Regions from separate parts of the Candidatus Pelagibacter sp. HIMB1715 genome, predicted to be linked through region 2. Evidence: riboswitches for the same ligand, from Rfam matches in the RefSeq annotation. Region 2 holds a riboswitch; the other holds the start of a gene.
The links. A riboswitch is a leader RNA that binds a small molecule or an ion and turns the genes downstream of it on or off. The one in region 2 is predicted to bind glycine.
Positions count from the first base shown of each region.

Region 1: it holds a riboswitch for glycine, as region 2 does, so the genes downstream of both, ACTTAY_RS03790 (malate synthase G) here and gcvT (glycine cleavage system aminomethyltransferase GcvT) in region 2, are expected to answer to the same signal.

Region 1 is NZ_JBNAJY010000012.1:18,180-24,858, forward strand. Features, by position in the region: gene argJ (bifunctional glutamate N-acetyltransferase/amino-acid acetyltransferase ArgJ) at 1-385, opposite strand, end outside; gene secA (preprotein translocase subunit SecA) at 451-2,985, shown strand; gene ACTTAY_RS03785 (acetyl-CoA carboxylase carboxyltransferase subunit alpha) at 2,989-4,083, opposite strand; glycine riboswitch at 4,187-4,274, shown strand; gene ACTTAY_RS03790 (malate synthase G) at 4,354-6,516, shown strand; gene recR (recombination mediator RecR) at 6,503-6,679, opposite strand, start outside.
Region 2 is NZ_JBNAJY010000013.1:25,315-31,993, reverse strand. Features, by position in the region: gene ACTTAY_RS04100 (ABC transporter ATP-binding protein) at 1-3, shown strand, start outside; gene ACTTAY_RS04095 (putative hydro-lyase) at 4-789, opposite strand; gene ACTTAY_RS04090 (tetratricopeptide repeat protein) at 794-1,276, opposite strand; gene ACTTAY_RS04085 (5-oxoprolinase subunit PxpA) at 1,276-2,049, opposite strand; gene ACTTAY_RS04080 (allophanate hydrolase subunit 1) at 2,078-2,755, shown strand; gene ACTTAY_RS04075 (biotin-dependent carboxyltransferase family protein) at 2,745-3,686, shown strand; gene ACTTAY_RS04070 (DMT family transporter) at 3,686-4,558, shown strand; glycine riboswitch at 4,590-4,679, shown strand; gene gcvT (glycine cleavage system aminomethyltransferase GcvT) at 4,758-5,858, shown strand; gene gcvH (glycine cleavage system protein GcvH) at 5,858-6,238, shown strand; gene gcvP (aminomethyl-transferring glycine dehydrogenase) at 6,238-6,679, shown strand, end outside.

The DNA.
Region 1 (6,679 bases), on a different contig from region 2:
TTTTTGGATAATCTTCATCTTCAACTTGTTTTTTTGATAATTGCTCAGAAGTTAAATCAGCAATTTTTGCAAGACTTTCGTAACCTTGTTTGCCCGTAAAAGCATTTGCATTTCTAGTATTTACAATAAGAGAATAAATTTTTTTTGATTTTTGATTTATATTCCATTTAATATTTTCTGAGATAATTTTTGACTGTGTATATACAGAGGCATGATTTGCACCATCTCTAAAGTAAAACATTACTAAATCATCTCTTTTAGTTTTGTATAAATCTGCACTTAGAGCTGAAATAGATAAGCCATCTATATGATCAAGGTCCTGGAAATCCATCATTCTGGTATTTTTTGATTTCGAGTTTAAAAAATTTGTTAAATTAATACCCATGATATTTAAAATAATTGTTTAATACATATATTAAACAATATATTTAAAGAATAAATCAAATAGTCATGTTTAACCCGCTTAACCTAATTACAAAATTTATCAAATCTAGTAATCAAAAAGAACTAGATAGAATTGGAATAATTGTAGAAAAAATAAATTCACACGAGGAACAATTCATAAAATTAAGTGATGCAGACTTTCCAAAAAAAACAGTTGAATTTAAAAATCAATTAAAAAATGGAAAAAGTTTAGACGAAATTCTACCTGAAGCATTTGCATTAGTAAGGGAAGCTGCAAAAAGAACAAGACAAGAAAGACATTTTAATGTTCAACTTATCGGGGGCGTAGTTCTCCACGAAGGTAAAATTGCTGAAATGAGAACGGGTGAAGGAAAAACACTAACTATTGCCTTAGCGGCTTATTTAAATGCGCTTTCTGAAAATGGAGTTCATATAGTAACAGTTAACGATTATTTAGCAAAAAGAGACTCGATGGAAATGGGTCTAATATATAATTTTCTAGGTCTTACTTCTGGATTTATAAATAATGACCAAGATGATCTGGAAAGAAAGAAAAACTACAATTGTGACATTACTTATGCAACCAACAGTGAATTAGGATTTGATTATCTAAGAGACAACATGAAGTTTTCTCAAAAAGAGATGGTTCAAAGATCTCATGCATTTTCAATTGTAGATGAAATAGATTCTTGTTTAATTGATGAAGCAAGAACTCCACTTGTAATTTCTGGAGCTGCAGAAGATAAAACTGCTCAATACTTAGCAATAGATAAACTTGTTAAAATTTTAAATAATAAAGATTTTGAAATAGATGAGAAAGAAAAAAGTATACTTTTAACAAACGAGGGTATTAATAATGTTGAAAAACTTTTTTCTAATGCTGGTATATTAAAAAATGATAATTTTTATGATCCAGAAAATCTTCATTTAGTTCACCATGTAAATCAAGCACTCCGTGCAAATCACTTATTTGAAAAAGGAAAGGATTACATAGTTAAAGACGGAGTTCTTAAAATTATAGATGAATTAACTGGTAGAATTCTAGAAGGAAGAAGATTTGGAGATGGACTTCATCAGGCTCTTGAAGCTAAAGAAAAAATTCAGATACAAAATGAAAATCAAACTTTAGCATCAATTACCTATCAAAATTATTTTAAACTATATAAAAAAATATCAGGTTGTACCGGTACTGCAGTCACAGAATCTGAAGAATTTTTTGAAATATATAATCTTTCAGTGGTTGTAATCCCAACAAATAAAGAAATGATCCGAAAGGACTATAATGATTTGATCTTTAGAACTGAAAAAGAAAAAAATGATGCAATAATTAATAAGATCATTGAAAAACATAAAATTGGTCAACCAATTTTGGTTTTCACATCTAGTATCAACAAATCAGAAGTTTATTCTAAATTATTAAATGAAAAAAATATTAAACACGTAGTTTTAAATGCAAAGAACCATGAAAATGAAGCTGAAATTATTGCAAATGCAGGAAAAGAAAAATCTTTGATAATTACAACCAGTATTTCTGGTAGAGGTGTTGACATCCAGCTTGGTGGAAAAAAAGGATCGATTCCTGATGATCAGTTAAAAATAGATAAAGAAAAAATTAAATCTCTAGGTGGATTATTTGTAATTGGTACAGAAAGAATGGAGTCTAGAAGAGTGGACAATCAAGCAAGAGGAAGAGCTGGACGACAAGGAGATGAGGGTAGTTCTGTATTTTATGTAAGTTTAGAAGATGATTTGATGAGAATTTTTGGCTCAGAGTCTATGAATAATATGCTTGAAAAACTTGGTTTAAAAGATGGTGAAAGTATTGATCACCCTTGGATCAACAAAGCATTAGAAAGAGCTCAGCAGAAAGTTGAAGCCAGAAATTTTGATATCAGAAAAACACTTATCAAATTTGACAATGTTTTAAACGACCAAAGACATGTTGTGTTTTCTCAAAGAAAAAATGCAATGAATAGTGAAAATATTTTTGATTATTCTGACGAATTTTTAAAAGAAATATCAGAAGACTTGATAAAATTAAAAATTCAAAACTTATCTAATCCAAAAAGTAATGAATTTAACAATAAAGTTAGGCAAATTGTTGGGAAAAGTTTTAATGATACTGAACTTGAAAGTTTGATTTCTGCAAAAGATAATGAACTGAAAGAGCAAATATCCTCAAAATTTAATGAGACACGTAATGAAAGAATTAAAGTTCTAAACGAGCAGCATGCAAAAGAAATTGAAAAAAGAATATTTTTGCAAACAATAGATTTGAATTGGAAATCACATATACAATATTTAGAACAACTTAGACAAGTGATTGGATTAAGATCTTACGGTCAAAGAGATCCTTTAGTTGAATATAAAAAAGAAGCTTTTGATTTATTTTCAAATTTATTAGAAAAACTAAAATTAGACTACGTTACAATTTTAATGAATTTAAAAGTTATAACAGAAGAAAGATCTTCCAACGAGGAAAGAGTAAATCCAAAACCACAAGCCAAAAAAATGGGAAGAAATGAACCTTGCTTCTGTGGATCGGGCAAGAAGTTTAAACATTGCCATGGAGCTTTGTAATTCTTAAAAAAGAAAAAATAAAGAAGCTAAAAATAATAAACCTATACCAATACCAAATAATAATTTTTTTGATTTGAAAATGTTATCAAAATTATTTTTCTTGATGGTCAAATTACTTAAATCTTCTACATTGCTCATAAAACCATCGTTTCTTCCAATTTTTAAAAATTTATTTTTTCTTTCATTCATTATATCTTCTGACGTCATTTCTTTGTATTGATCTAAATTTGTAGAAATAGATTTTCTAACGTTATCAAGCATCAGGTCTCTATCCCTGTGAGCACCACCTAAAGGTTCTGGGATTATTTCATCAATAACTTTTAATTTTAATAAATCTTTTGCGGAAAGCTTCATTGCTTTTGCTGCATCAAGCATTTTTTTTGGATCTCTCCATAATATAGTTGCACAGCCTTCAGGAGATATAACTGAATAAATAGCATTTTCTAGCATGATAACTTTGTTAGACGATGCTAATGCAATAGCACCACCTGATCCACCTTCACCTATAATTATTGCGATAGTTGGCACCTTAAGTTCCATGCAACATTCAATTGATTTTGCTATTGCCTCAGCTTGACCTCTTTCCTCTGCACCAACACCAGGATAAGCACCTGGCGTGTCTATAAAAGTGATAATTGGAATTTTAAATTTATTTGCTAAATTCATTAATCGAATAGTTTTTCTGTAACCCTCAGGTCGCATCATCCCAAAATTTCTTTGAATTCTACTATCCAAATCTTCACCCTTTTCTTGACCAATTACTAAAACTGACTGACCATTAAATTTTGCAAAACCTGTAAGTACAGATTTATCTTCACCATAATAACGGTCTCCAGATAGAGAAATAAAATCTTCGAATAAATTATCTATGAAAAATTTAGACTTTGGTCTGTCTTCATGTCTTGCAACCATGGTGGTTTGCCATGGATCTAGGTTTGAATATATATCATTTAATTTTTGATCTAACTCAACTTGTGTTTTTGAAATTTTTTGCGTATCTACTTCTGACAATCCCTCTTGATTGTAGGGATCTTTTAATTTTTCCAATTCTGTCTCTAAATCTTTAATCTCAGTTTCAAAATTAAGATAATTTTTCATAATATGGTTATAGCGGATGGTTAATTCATAAAAAAGGCAATAAAATGATATTTAATTTAAAGTGTAATTGTTATTAATTGACTCTTTTCTAGAAGAAGATACATATTTTCTATCGGGAGAGACTAAAAGATTTAGCACCGAAGGAGCAACCACCCCGGAAACTCTCAGGTAAAAAGGACCGATAGTTGCATAACACTCTGGAAAGAGAATTAATTCCGCCGAAGGAGCAAAACTCTCAGGCAAAAATACAGATGGGGTAATTTAGGTGATATGCAAGAAAAATATATAAATATAAATACTTTAAAAGTATCTGAAAAACTTTCTCAATTTATTAGCGACGAGCTATTAAAAGAAACAGATCTATCTGTTGATAATTTTTGGTCAGGGTTCGAGAAAACAGTCAATGAATTAGCACCTAAAAATAAAGAATTAATAAAATTTAGAGAAGACTTACAAAAACAAATAGACAATTGGCATATAAAAAATAAGGGAAATGAATTTAATTTGTCAGATTATAAAAAATTTCTAACAGAAATTGGTTATTTGAAAGAAGAAGGTGACGATTTTGAAATATCAACTCAAAATGTTGATGAGGAAATAACAAGTATTGCTGGACCTCAACTTGTTGTACCAGTCATGAATGCGAGATATGCATTAAATGCTGCTAATGCTAGATGGATGAGCTTATACGATAGTCTGTATGGAACAGATGTAATTGAACAATCAGAAGATAGTGTATCTGAAAGATACGACCCATTAAGAGGTGAGATGGTAATAAAATATGGAAGAGATTTTTTAGATAAATATTTTCCATTAGCAGGATTGAGTTGGCAAAAAATTACAAGTTTTGCTGTTAAGTATGGAAAATTTAAAGCTTTAAAAGGTGCTGATATTTATGATTTAGTAGATGAGAATAAGTTTATTGGCCATAGGGGTGAAGCTGACAACCCGTCTGCTATAATTTTAAAAAATAACAATTTACATATAGAAATTTTAAAAGACTCAAGAGCTTTTGCAGCTCAACAAGATCATGCTGGGATTAGTGACATAATTTTAGAATCTGCGGTGTCAACTATATGCGATAACGAAGATAGTGTAGCTGCTGTAGATGCAGAAGATAAAATTGTTTGTTACAGAAATTGGCTAGGTCTGATGAAAGGTGATCTAAAATCAAAATTTGAAAAAGAAGGAAAATTATTTGAAAGAAAACTTAATCCTAATAGAAGCTATATTTCAAAAGATGGAAAAGGTTTAAAGCTTCATGGAAGAAGTTTACTGCTAGTTAGAAACGTTGGTCACTTAATGACTAATCCATCAATAATTTTAAAAGATGGTAGTGAAGTTCCAGAAGGAATAATGGATGCATTCATTACTACAGCTGCAGCCCTTCATGATATTAAGAAAAAAACTAATTCAAGAACTGGTTCTATTTATATCGTGAAACCAAAAATGCATGGACCAGATGAAACTGCATTTACTGATTTGCTTTTCTCAAAAGTTGAAGAAGTTTTAGGTTTACCAAAATATACCTGCAAGATTGGAATAATGGATGAAGAAAGAAGAACTTCAGCTAATTTAAAAGAGTGCATTAGATCGTTAAAAAATAGAGTTTTCTTTATAAATACAGGTTTTCTAGACAGAACTGGTGATGAAATGCACACCTCTATGGAAGCTGGTCCAATGATTAAAAAAGGTGACATGAAAACTTCAAAATGGATTACAGCCTATGAAAACAACAATGTTGATATTGGTTTAAAATGTGGATTTTCTGGAAAAGCTCAAATTGGAAAAGGAATGTGGGCAATGCCTGATAAAATGAAAGATATGATGGAGCAAAAAACTGGACATTTAAAAGCAGGTGCAAATTGTGCATGGGTTCCATCTCCGACGGCTGCAGCTTTACATTCGCTACATTATCATGAAATAAATATTTTTGATGAACAACAAAAAATTAAAAATAGAGAACAAGCAAAGCTTGATGATCTTTTAACAATACCTACTGCTGATAGACCAAATTGGTCTGTAGATGAAATTAATAAAGAAATTTCTAACTCAGCTCAAACTTTATTAGGTTATGTGGTCAGATGGATCGATCAAGGAGTTGGATGCTCCAAAGTACCAGATATAAATAATGTGGGTTTGATGGAAGATAGAGCCACACTTAGAATTTCATCTCAACATATTGCAAATTGGATACATCACGGAATTACAACAAAAATTCAAGTTGTAGAAATTCTTAAAGACATGGCTAAAATTGTAGATGATCAAAATAAAAATGACTCTAATTATGTAAGAATGAGTGATAACTTTGAAAATTCAATTGCATTTCAAACCGCTTGTGATTTGGTGTTTAAAGGAAAAGAACAACCATCTGGTTATACTGAACCTTTACTACATTTAAATAGACTTACTAAAAAGTCTAATCTGAATTAGAAACTAAATTAGACCGATTTTTAAAAGCAGAAAATAAAGTCCCGTCATCTAAACTTTCAATTTCACCACCTACAGGTAACCCCTGTGCAAGTTTTGTAATTTTTACATTAGAATTTTTCAGGCTATCTTGAATATAGTAAGCAGTAGTTTGACCTTCAACAGT
Region 2 (6,679 bases):
TAATTAAAAAGCAGCAAGATCGTTATTTAGTTTATCAGTAATAAGCATTTTACCTGGACTGTGAGTAATACAAAAATCGGGTTTTGAATTTTCTAAAACAGATTGAGGAGTAACACCACACGCCCAAAATACAGGAATTTCGTTGTTCTTTATTGTTCTAGGTGGATCACCATATTCAGGTTTCATTATATCTTTAATTCCAATTTCGTCTGGATTACCAACATGTACTGGTGCACCATGCACAGCTGGAAATCTGGAACTAATTTGAATTGATCTAATTGTATCCTTTGAACTTAAGGGTCTCATAGACACAACTAGTTTTCCTGAAAATTGTCCAGCAGGTTCACAGTCTATTGAAGTTTTATACATTGGAACAATAGTATTGTTTTCTATGTGTTGAATTGGAATACCAGCTTCAATTAAAGGCAGCTCAAAAGACATTGAACATCCCAGAACAAAAGTTGTTAAATCTTCATTCCAATATTTTTTAATATCATATGGCTCATCAACTAATTTTCCTTTTTCCCATACTCTATATTGAGGAACATCAGTTCTAATATCAATATCACCAAGATCTTTTAATGAAGGATCTCCTTTAGTACCAAATCCAATTAATGGACAAGGTTTTGGATTTTTTTGACAGAAAGAAGCAAAGTCCATTGCATATTTGCTTGGTAAGATACAAAGATTTCCTTGAACATACTTGTTAGCAGCACCTGCTGTCTGTTCTTTATAATTATTTTCTCTGATAACTTTTCTTGCCTCTAATGGATCTTGAATATCTAGCATTAAATTAGTATTTAGATTTCTTTGTTCCCTCAATTATTTCTTTTAACTCGTTATATTCTTCACAGTTACAAGTTTCTAATACTTTAAGTCTTTCTTTAGCTAAATCCATTCTATTTGTAGCAACATAAAGTTCTCCAAGATATTCATTGATACCTTTATGATTTGGATCAATTTCTAGACCTAAAAGATAATATTTTTCTCCATTTTCATAATCACCTAGTTTTCTAGTTGTAAATCCTAAATAGTTTAAAGTATCCGCCTGAAGTGGTTTCTTCTTGTTTGATTTAATAAGTAAAGGTAAAGCCTTTTCATATCTTTTTTTGGCTTTTTCTAGTTTACCTTTTTTTTCATAATTTTTTGCAACTTTGATGTGTGTTACAGCCTTATCATAATCAGATTTCACTTTGCTTGTACTGTCTGTACCTGCAGCTATTAGGTTTGTTAAGAATAATGTTAATACAATTATTAAGAATATTTTTTTTATCATTATAAAAATTTCTCCATTTGGCTTAAAGGTTTTAAGTTAAGTCCATTTTCAATTAAATTTTCTTTAATTGATCTTGCTGTAGCAAGTGAACTCTTGTTATCTCCATGTATGCATACAGAGTCAATTTCACAAGGTATTTGCTTTCCGCTGTGACAATTCAGTGCCTGATTTTTAACCATGCTTAATACATGTTTTTTAGCTTCTTCAGGATCAGTGATTAATGCATGTGATTTTTTTCTAGAAACTAAATTTCCATCATCTTCATAGGTTCTATCTGCAAAAATTTCACAGGCAATTTTCATATCTAATTTTTTAGCTGCTTGTTCCATTTTAGAGCCAGTAGGAACTAAATAGATCAAATCTTTACTTATTTCATTGATTGCTTTCGCTAATGTAGTAGCAAGATCAATATCCTCACACGCCATATTATTTAACGCTCCATGTGGTTTTATATGAGTAACATTTTCTCCATGATCTTGAGCAATTTTTTGTAAAATTTCATATTGGTCAATAATTAATTTTCTAACTTCTTCAGGTGCTAGGTTCATTCTTTGTCTTCCAAAGTTTTCTGGGTCGTTAAATGATGGGTGGGCTCCAATACTAACGCCATTTTTTTTTGATATTTGAACCACTTGGTTCATAGATTCTTCATCACCAGCATGAAATCCACATGCTACGTTAGCAGAATTTACTATATCAAGTAAGTCTGGATCATATTTATTTGAATGGTGTTTTGATTTTTCACCTAAATCACAATTTATATTAATTTCCATAGTTCTAATTGTTGAAGTATAACATGCCATGATAAAAAATATATCAAATCTTGGTGACGCAGCTGTTTATTGCGATTTTGGTGTAGAGGTAAATAAATCAGTTAACTCTAAAGTAATAAAATATTTTAAAGCTTTAAAAAAAGAGAACGTTGAAAGTATAAATAATCTTACTCCTTCTTATAATAAATTAATAGTTTCTTACGACCTTAGAAAAACAAACTTTAAAGAAGTTAAAAAATTGATTGAAAATTTAAATGTTAATGAAACTCAAGACAACAATAGCACCAAAATAGAAATTCCAGTTTGTTGTGATGATCAATTTTCTCTTGATATAAAAAGATTAGAAGAAAAATTAAATATTAATCGAGATAAAATTTTAGAAAATTTTTTTAGTAAGGAATATTTTTGTTATATGACCGGATTTATTGCTGGTATGCCTTTTTTAGGTGATTTGGATGAAAATATGAGAGTACCAAGACTAGAAACACCAAGAGTAAAAGTCCCCAAAGGATCAGTTGCTTTAACTGAACAATTTGCAAATATTTATACATTTGAAAGCCCTGGTGGATGGAACATACTTGGTAATACACCTTTAGATGTTTTTGATAATTCAAAAGAGGAAGAGCCAAATTTAATAAATCCTGGCGATATAGTAGTTTTTAAAAAAATAAATCTTGAAAAATATAATAGCTACAATGACAAATAATTTCCAAATTATAAGAGCTGGAGTAAATACAACCTTTCAAGACCAAGGAAGAAACAATTTATATCATATAGGAATTCCATTTAGCGGAGCAATGGATAATAGAAATTATAGTTTAGCTAACAAGCTGGTAGGTAATAAATTAAATTCTCCAGTTATAGAATTTGCATACCAAGGACCACATTTAAAATATTCTGGAGATAAAATTAACATAGTAGTCACTGGCGATATTGTTTTTAAAATTATTAAAAATGGCACAGAAATTGATGGTAATTGTTATGAGAGTTATCAAATCGAAAGTGGAGATGAAATCAATCTTATATCAACAAATAAATCAGTTTATGGCTATTTAGCAGTTGGTGGAGAATTAGATTTAAAATTTCAATGGAATAGTTGCTCTATAAATACCAAGGCAAATATCGGATCAAATGGTGGAAAAAAATTAGAGAACGGTCAAAAAATAAATATCTTAAATATTAATACAGACCAAAGTAAAAAAAAAACTAACTATATAAATTCTAAAGTTGAAAATATCAGAGTAATAAAAGGACCAAACTTTGATTATTTTTCTCAGGAAGGAAAAAAGATATTTTTTGAAAAACAATTTTCTGTATCAAAACTCTCAGACAGAATGGGGATGCGTTTAGAAGGTCCAAAAATTGAAAACATTGTAAATACCAATATTAAATCAGAAGGTTTGTTAAAAGGAGTTATCCAAGTACCTGCAGATGGAAACCCGATTATTATGCTGTCAGACCATGGTACTATTGGAGGATATCCAAAAATTGGTGTGGTAGCCAGCGTTGATTATGATCGATTAGTACAAATATCACCTGGCTCAAAAATTAAATTTAAAGAGATAAATTTATCTGATGCAGAAACTTTATTTAAATTGTATGAGATGGATACTCAGAACTTACTCAATCAAATATAATGAATATTATTAGAAAACTTCCAGGACCTTTTTTAATTTTCTTAGGTGCGTGTAGTCTCAGTTTTGGAGGTTTGATCGTTAAGTCATTTGAAGGAGCAACTCTTTGGCAAATATTATTTTGGAGAACAGTATTTTTCTTAATTGTTATTAGCTTATACTTAGCTTTAACTTATAAAAAACAAGTATTTAGATCCTTTTATAATTTAGGATTTCCCGGTTTCTTTGGTGGATTTATTTTATCACTCGGTTTTAGTGGTTATGTGTTTGCAATGTATAACACAACTGTTGCTAATGCTAATTTTATTATTCAAACACAAACAATCTTCTTAGCAATATTTGGTTATTTTTTTTTAAAAGAAAAAATTTCAGCAATTACTCTTACTTCAATAATTCTTGCAATTTCAGGAATACTTCTAATGGTTGGAAGTTCTTTATCTCCAGGCCAAATGTCTGGAAATATTGCAGCTTTCATAATGCCAATATCATTTGCTACATTAATTTTAGTAGTAAGAAAATATCCAACTGTTGATATGGTTCCTGCTCAATTTGTTGCAGGTGTTTTTGCTTTGTTAATAGGTTACCTAATGTCAGAAAAAATAATGATATCTCCTAATGATATCTTTTTAGGATTTTTAGCTGGGTTTTTACAATTAGGATTAGGTTTTATATTTATTACTATCGGTGCTCAACGAACACCATCAGCAATGGTTGGAATCATAATGTTAACAGAAGCAGTACTTGGTCCCTTATGGGCATGGTTGTTTATAAATGAACAGCCACCGTTCATAGTAATTATTGGAGGATCAATAGTTATTCTTGCAGTTTTACTTCAATTTTACAATTTATATACCTCAGAAAAAAAAGCGATCTAATAACATTTGACATTAAACAGTATTTATTAGAATATTTGTTAACGGGAGAGATCACAAACTTTGTGACACCGAAGGAGCAACCGCCCAGGAAACTCTCAGGTAAAAGGACCGTATTATATTAACTCTGGAAAGAGATTGAGTTCTCGCCGAAGGAGTAAAACTCTCAGGCAAAAATACAGATGGGTACGACAGAGTTAGTATGGGAAAAAAAACATCTTTAAACAAGCTTCATCGAGATAACCAAGCTAAATTTGTAGAATTCGCTGGATATGAAATGCCCATACAATACAGCAAAGGGATTGTTGAGGAGCATAAATTCACAAGATCAAATGCAGGTATTTTTGATGTGTCTCATATGGGTCAATTATTTATTTATGGTGGAGATGACTTAACTGCTGATCTTGAAAAAATTTTTCCACTTGATTTAAAAAATTTGAAACAAAACTTTTCTAAATATAGTTTTTTAATGAACGATAGTGCTGGAATTCATGATGATTTGATAATCACTAAAATTGAAAAAGGATATTTAATTATTTTAAACGCAGCATGCAAAGATAATGATTTTAAAATTTTATCAGATTTACTTAAAAGTAAATATGAAATGGTTCTTGATGATCAAAGAGCATTAATTGCAATCCAGGGTCCAAAGTCAGTTGAGATTTTAAATGACATAATAGAAGGTGTTGAAAAACTTAATTTTATGACAGGGAACTGGTTTGATTATAAAGATCAGAAAGTTTTTGTTACAAGGTCTGGTTATACTGGAGAGGATGGTTTTGAAATATCTATTAACAACGATTTAGCTGAAGGATTTACTCAGAATTTGATGGAAAAAGGAGCACAACTTATAGGACTTGGGGCAAGAGATACCTTGAGATTAGAGGCTGGATTGTGCTTATATGGACATGAACTTGATACTGAAAAAACACCAATTGAAGCAAACTTAAAGTGGGCGATTTCTAAAGAGAGAATTTCAAATGGTGGATTTGTTGGTTCTGACAAAATTATGAAAGAAATACAAGAAGGTACCTCTAAAATTAGAATTGGCATTAAGCCAGAAGGAAGATTGATTGCTAGAGAAAAAACTAAAATATTTGATGAGTCAGAAAAACTTATTGGTGAGGTTACAAGCGGAACTTTTGGCCCAAGTGTAAATGGTCCAATAGCAATGGGCTACATTGATAAAGAGTTTTCTAAAGTTGATACAAAAATTTTACTAGAAGTAAGAGGAAAAAAACATCCTGCAAGTGTTTGTGGGTTACCATTTTATAAAAAAAGTTATGTGAAAGGAGTAAACTAATGAGTGAAGTTAAATTTTCAAAAGAACACGAGTGGATTACAGTGGAGGGCGATGTTGCCACCATTGGAATTACAAAGCATGCAACAGAAATGTTGGGAGATATTGTTTTTGCTGAGTTACCTGAAAAAGGTTCAAGCGTTGAAAAAGATGGCACAGCAGGAGTAGTTGAGTCAACTAAAGCTGCAAGTGATGTTTATACTCCTGTAAGTGGCGAAGTAGTAGATACTAACCAAGCTATTGTAGATGATCCTGCAAAAATTAATGAAGACCCTGAGGGATCAGCTTGGTTTTTTAAACTTAAATTAAAAGATAGTTCAGAAATGGACAGCTTAATGAACAAAGAAGAATACGATAAATTTGCAAAGGAGAGTGATAGCTAATGTTACATAACTCACAAAAAGACTTTTTAAAAAGACACATTGGGCCTTCAGAAGAAGATCAAAATAAAATGCTGAAGGAGCTTAATTATAATTCATTAGACGATTTAATAAAAAGCACAGTTCCAGAAAAGATACAATTGAAAGATGGATTAAACATAGGAGAGTCTAATTCCGAGTATGAAGCGTTAAGAAAATTGAAAGCAATTTCAAAAAAAAATCAAATTTATTCAAATTTTATTGGTATGGGTTACTATGGAACTTACACTCCGTATGTAATTTTAAGAAATATTCTAGAAAATCCAGGTTGGTATACATCATATACTCCTTATCAGCCTGAAGTAGCACAAGGAAGACTAGAAATGCTTCTAAACTTTCAGCAAATGATTGTTGATTTCACAGGTATGGATATTGCAAACGCATCTTTGCTTGATGAAGGAACAG